Regions from separate parts of the Paraburkholderia sp. IMGN_8 genome, predicted to be linked through region 2. Evidence: predicted binding sites of a transcription regulator. Region 2 holds the regulator's gene; the other holds the start of a gene.
The links. Region 2 encodes FNR, which switches genes on or off when oxygen is low (the NO sensors DNR and NnrR bind a similar motif). Its sites were predicted from a motif close to TTGATNNNNATCAA; they were not measured.
Positions count from the first base shown of each region.

Region 1: WN982_RS31255 (type IV pili methyl-accepting chemotaxis transducer N-terminal domain-containing protein) is a predicted target of FNR. The motif match lies at 1,562-1,575, and genes of this name have one in related genera.

Region 1 is NZ_CP150901.1:2,268,147-2,271,389, forward strand. Features, by position in the region: gene WN982_RS31255 (type IV pili methyl-accepting chemotaxis transducer N-terminal domain-containing protein) at 1-1,517, opposite strand, end outside; gene WN982_RS31260 (hypothetical protein) at 1,630-2,556, opposite strand; gene WN982_RS31265 (M15 family metallopeptidase) at 2,681-3,243, shown strand, end outside.
Region 2 is NZ_CP150901.1:800,910-804,152, reverse strand. Features, by position in the region: gene WN982_RS24905 (response regulator transcription factor) at 1-57, shown strand, start outside; gene WN982_RS24900 (response regulator transcription factor) at 250-672, shown strand; gene fnr (fumarate/nitrate reduction transcriptional regulator Fnr) at 682-1,464, shown strand; gene WN982_RS24890 (nitroreductase family protein) at 1,522-2,553, shown strand; gene WN982_RS24885 (DUF1488 domain-containing protein) at 2,593-2,868, opposite strand; gene WN982_RS24880 (cytochrome C) at 3,059-3,243, shown strand, end outside.

The sequences.
Region 1 (3,243 bases), 1.5 Mb from region 2:
TTGCGCAGCGTGGTGCGCAACGCAAGTTCGATATCCTCGGTATTGCCGCGCGTGCGGAAATGCACCAGCAATTCGCGAACATCGCCCGTGCTTTCGCGCACGCCCGCGTCCAGTTCGTCGACGATACGCGCTACCGATGAATCAGCGGCGGCAGGCAACGCGTCGCGCAGTAGTTGCACCTGGATTTTCAGAAACGCCAGCGACTGCGCGATCGAATCGTGCAATTCGCTCGCGAGCAACGCGCGCTCCTCGGACACCGCCGTTTCCCTTTCGAGTGCTGTCACGCGCAGGTTTTCCATCGCGCCCGCCAAATGGCTCGCGAGTGCGTCGAGCAGGTCGCGGTCCTGCGCCGACAACTCGATGGCTTCATGAAAGAACAGATCGATCTCGCCAAGCGTGCGCTGATGCAGAATCACAGGAACAGACACGAGCGTCGTGTAACCGGCGCGCGCGCAATGACCGAGCGTCGCCGCACCGGGACCCGCGGCCAGCACCGGAATCACTCGTGCGCCAGGCATGCTCTGAGGATGGCCGCACAGGCAACTGCGCGACGCGAGGCATTGTTCGTCCTCGATCATGAAGCGTGGCAGACTGTCGCCAGCCAGCAGCAGGTAGCGTTCATTAGCCTCGCCGGACCATCGAATCGCCACCGAATCCGCACCGGCTATGCGGCGAACGCGCTGCGCAAAACCCCGCGCGAGTGCATCGAGCGTATTGGCTTCAGAGAGAAATGCGCTGACCTCATAGAGCGCTGCAAGACGCGCGCGCTCCGTTTCGAGGCTGGCAGTTTTTTCGCGGACCTTCTGTTCCAGACCGGCATATAGCTGCTGCAGGTTCTGCGCCATCCTGTTGAAGCCCGCCGAAAGCTGGCCGAATTCATCCTGCGATTCCACCTCGATACGCGTATCGAAGTCACCGCGTTCGATACGCGCAAGACCGCCGGTAAGCCGGAACACCGGCGCCAGCACGCTTAAATGGCCGACATACAGCAACGCCAGCGCACTGCCGACGGCCAGCACCAGCAGCGCGAGTTGCAACGCATTGAGGATCGCGGTCCAGCGCGCCAGTTGCGCTTCGATGGCGCTATCGAACGAATCGATGAGCAAAACAAAATGACCTGCTTCGCGAGCGACGTCCGTAGCCGCGGGTGGTCTTGCACGGGTCCAGACCGGACGCAAGGTCTGCCATTGCGCTCGTACACGGGCGAAGCGTTCGCGCGCCTCGGCATTCCACGGAACAAACAGCGGGCGTACCGGATCGCCCTTTTCCAGTAACTCCAGACTTTCGTCGAACTGATGCGCAAGTGCGTTGACGTCAGACGGCGAATCGCGCAGCATCAGCGCGACGCGATAGGTCTGCATCCGCATGCGCCCGGCTTCGTTGATCGCGGCCGCCCCGCCGTCGAGTTGCCAGGTGATCCAGAGTGTCAGACCGATGGACCCCAGCGCCAACGCAAGCAACGTAGCGACGAGAGCAGCAAGTTTGGAGGCAAGAGGCCAGGAGGAGACGGAGCGCATTCAATGATTCTATGCGCCGCCTCCAAACAGAGCGCGCGGCCGGATTGACTTGAATCAACTCAGCGACGCGTCGGATGCGGTAGTGCGTCACTAAGACGCGCTTTGCAGGATATTAAGGCTGGCGTACCTGTGATGACGCACCCGGGCATGCCGGGTCTTTACCCCAATGACCGTCGCACACGCGCCAGCGGCACAACTGGTCTTCGAAGAAACCGCGTTGGCCACACTCCTTCACCCGCTCGGCCAACTTTGCGTTGCCGGGGGCCGCGGAAGCACTCACCTTGGTGGTGTCGCCGCCAGCCGCTTTCGCATCGGCCGGTTTGGTTCGCGCCACCAGCGCCGCCAATAGATCGGCATCCGAATCATCTTTCGAAGCCTTACCGTTGCCGGCAGCCGGGCGCGGTTTCTTCGTTTGAGCGACCTCCGTCGGCGCGCTCGCGTGCTTGCCGTGAGCCGCCGCGGTTTCATGCTTCGTATTGCTGGCGACAGCCGTTGCAGGTTTGCCGTGTTTCACCGCGGGCACAGCCACAGCCGACGCGGCCGTTGCTGACGCAACAGGCGTGGGCGAGCTGCTCGGCTCGGCACCGTCGGCAAGCGCGCGCGACAGGCGGCTGCCGTCCCCGCTTGCGGAGGCGGCGGCGGGCTTGGCCTGGTTGTCACTGTCCTCAGCGACGATAGTAGCCGCCTGCGATGACGCAGCAGCCGGAGCCGCCGCTTTCGCGCTGACTTGCCCGGCTCCGCTCGCACCGGACGCCGACGCGGCTTTCTCCGCACTATTCGGTGCGGCCGGCGTAGCCGACGCTACCGCTTCAGTCTGCGTATGCTGCTGCAAATGCCACGCGCCCCAACCACCGGCGGCGATCACCAGCAAGGCGACCAACGCGAGCGGCGTTTTTGACCGGCGTGGTTTATCCGTAGGCGGCGCGACGCGGCCTTCGAGGTTCGCAAGAATCCGCGAACCATTGCTATCAGCGCCTTTAGCTTTATCGGATAACAGGCTAGGCGGGGCTTTGGAATTCGAACTGTCCGGCGCACTCATTCACTGTCTCATTGAATCCTGGTTTAATTCGCCGTGATAATACGTTCCGGCTCGTCTCCGAGCAGGCCTGATTCTAAGAGCAAGCTTTGCAAAATACAATTGTTTCCAATTTCCGGGGTCGCCTTTGATTGCCGTTGTACTTGTTGCCTATTTCGCCATCGCTGTCGTGATCGCTGCAATGCTGCTATTGCCGGCGGTACGCGCCTCTTTATTAGGCGCCGCGCTCGATATTCATGGCCGTGTTATGCGCCGGGCATCGCGTGGCGCATCGCGCGCTCGCGGTCAATTAGCACGCTCGGCAAAAATTTCGCAATCGACGGTGGTCGATATGCAAAATTTACTGGCGAAGCGGCGCTTGCTGATTTTTACCACCGCAGGTATTCTTGCGACGCCGCCATTGGTGGCATTGGCATTACGCGGACGGCAATTATTCCAATTCGATGACACTGCACGGGTACCTGACGAGAAAATTGCTGCGTTATTGAATGGCGAACAGCTCGTGCCCCCGCCGCCGCTGCCGCCAGAGGTATTTGCAACGCAGGAAGTCGAGCAGATTCGGCCCGCGCTAAAAGATGCGAGCCGCGACTGGAATTTGCTCGACGCCGACTTCAGGACGCGTTTATTGCTCGTCTACAAAATCATGCACGAGCAGTACGGGTATGAAATGGCATTGCTGGAAGGTTATCG
Region 2 (3,243 bases):
GCGCTGGTGCGTTACGCGCTGCGCCACAAGCTGCTCGGAGAAGACGACGAAATCTAGGTCCGGGGCGGCGTTCCGGCCGCCGGGCGAGATTCGATCCTCACACCCGATCGCCGGTCGCGCGGCGCTCTCCATCCTGTTTCCGTCCATTCGTCGCGTGTAGGAAATCCCCTACACGTCTTCGCGCTCGCCTACCCGAAGTTCGCTCGCCGCCGATTTTAATTTGAGACAGCGCCGCCGATACTTCGAGTCATGAACTCAAGCCCGTCCCAGCAAGCACTGCGTGTCTTTCTCGTCGAAGACGCAATTCCGATCAGACAACGGATAGCGGCACGCTTTGGCGCAATCGATTCTGTCGAGATTGTCGGCGAAGCCGAGGAACCCGGCGCCGCGCTCGCCGGCATCGACGCCGCCAGAGCCGATGTCGTGGTCATGGATTTGCGTCTGACCGGCGGCACCGGTATGGAACTTCTGCATAGCCTTGCGCGGAGCGGGTCGCCGGTGATCACGATCGTGCTGACGAATCACTCGAGTGCGTGGTTCAGGCAGGCGTGCCTTGCGGCCGGTGCGCAGTACTTCTTCGACAAGACAAGCGAGTTCGATCTTGCATGCAGCACGATTACGCGGATCGCCCACGAGCGTCGCGCGCGTGGCCTCAATTACTCCATTACATAGGAGCACACCATGTCTGACGTCGCCGAACATTCCGAAATCATGCCGCGCCAGCGTGTCCCGCGGCCGGCTTCAGGCAATGCCGCGCTCGCAACGTCAGTCCCGGCCCGCCGGACCGCGCGCTGTTCAAGCTGCACGATGCGCTCGATCTGCATGCCGCAAGGCCTGACGCCGGCCGAACTGGAGCGCCTGGAGTCGCTGATCTGCGTTTCCCGCACGATCAAACAGGGTGAATCGCTATACCGCGCCAACGATTCGTTCCAGAGCATCTATGCGGTTCGCGCCGGCTCGTTCAAGACCGTCGTCATGCATCGCGACGGCCGCGAACAGGTCACCGGCTTTCATCTGGCCGGCGACTCGATCGGTCTCGACGGCGTCTGCTCGGGCCGGCACAGTTGCGACGCGATCGCCCTCGAGGACAGCAGAGTCTGCATCATCCCGTTCCATCTGCTGGAAGTCATGTGTCGCGAAGTGAAGGTCGTGCAGCAGCACGTCCATCGCCTGATGGGCGGCGAGATCGTTCGCGAGGCCACCCTCATGATGCTGCTCGGCACGATGTCCGCCGACCAGCGGGTCGCCGCCTTCCTGCTGAACCTGTCGGGAAGGCTCAAGACACGCGGCTATTCGCCGGCGGAATTCATTTTGCGCATGACGCGCGAGGAGATCGGCAGCTACCTCGGGATGAAACTCGAAACCGTCAGCCGCATGTTTTCGAAATTTCAGAAAGACGGCCTGGTCGATACACATGGCAAGCAGATCAGGATTCTCGACCTCGAAGGCCTCGCGCGGGTCTAGTCCGGGCAGCGCATGCACGGCTCGGCACCGATCCGGAAAACACGCAGGAGGCCCGGAATGAATGCACTTTCCCAGAACACGGCCTGGTCCGTCGACGAGCATCAACTCGACCCAAACGCCAGCATCGAGGAAAAACTGCGGTTTGCACTGCGATACGCTGTGCTGGCGCCATCCAGCCATAACACGCAACCTTGGCATTTCATCGTCGACGGCGACTGCGTCACGCTGTGCGCAGACCGTCTGCGCGCGCTGCCGGTGGTCGATCCCTTTGATCGCGAGCTGATCATCAGCTGTGGCGCGGCGCTGCTCAATCTCCGCGTTGCGCTGAGCCGCTTCGGTCTTGCCTACGCGATCACGCTATTTCCATCGCTGGCCGACGTGGACGTATTAGCTCATTTGCGGGTCCTGCGCGACGGCCATTGCGATACCAGCCTTGCACCGCTGTTCGACGCGATACCGCGGCGCGTCACGACCCGCGAAACCTTCGCCGACGAGACCATTCCGGCCGACCTCCGGCAGCGTCTCGAGGAAGCCGGCGCCGCCGAGGGCGCGGATATCGTCTGTGCGGAGAACGCGGCCATCCGCGAGCGTCTGGCCACGCTGATTGCTGAAGCCGATCATGCGCAATTCAAGGATCCGCGCTTCCGGCGCGAACTTGCGAGCTGGATCCACCCGAGGCGCCGTCAGGATGGCATGCCTGCGTTGTCGCCGGGCATGCGCGCCCTGCTCGATCTCGCTGTGCCGCTGGTAGGCTCGGTGATTCGCACGTTCGACCTGGGCGGCGGCATGGCGGCCGCTCATCACACGCTGGTCGCCGGCTCGCCGTTACTGCTGTGCATCACCACCGGAGCGGACGATGCGGCCGCCTGGCTAGCGGCAGGTCAAGCGCTTGAACGGGTGCTGCTTACCGCAGCGGACGCAGGCATCACCGCTTCCTATCTGAATCAGCCGATCGAAGTGGCTACCCTGCGCGAGCAACTGCGCGCCGCGCTGAATCTGGACGGCATGCCGCAATTGCTGCTGCGCATCGGCCGCGGCCGGCAGGCCCCACACTCGCCGCGGCGTCCGCTTGCCGAAGTGGTGTCATAGAGCCGACGCGGCCCATGCCAATGTCTATTGCCAGCCGCATCAATCGCAAAAGCGGAAGTAGCCGCTGTGCAGCATGACCGGCGTGGCGCCCACTTCGTTCAGCAAACGCCGCGCAGCCTGTTCGATCGCATACCGGTGAGTATCGAACGCGGCGATCAGGTCGTCTTCACGCAATGACTGTGCGCCAAAGTGATCTTCGAGCGCTTCCGCGGTAATCGCGCACTGAAGCCGCACGCCGTCGATCTCTGCCGGAAAGGCGATAACCAGATCGCGAGCGCAATATTCCGGACGTTCCTGAGGAAAATGGATATTCATGATCGCAGCCTGAAGATATGCGTGGCTCTAATGGCGCCGCCGTGCGAGCAGCTGCCATGGATGCATCGTCGGACGGAAGGAGAAACATTGTCTTGATATGAGTCAATTGCGAAGGCGGCGCCAACTCTACACTGAACTCGGAACCTGTCCTCGAGTGTGCCTCGTGAATACCCCGCCCCTACGCCATCTCATTGCAAATGCACTGACGCTGCTGGTGGCAGCAAGCGGCGCAGCGCTCGCGCAGTCCGAGCCGACTGCGCTGGTCGATCAGCAGCATTGCATGTTCTGCCATACCCGGGATGCGCCCTTTCTCGCACCGTCGTTTCAACAGATTGCGGATCGTTATCGCGGCGTGGCAAACGCTGGTGTGATGCT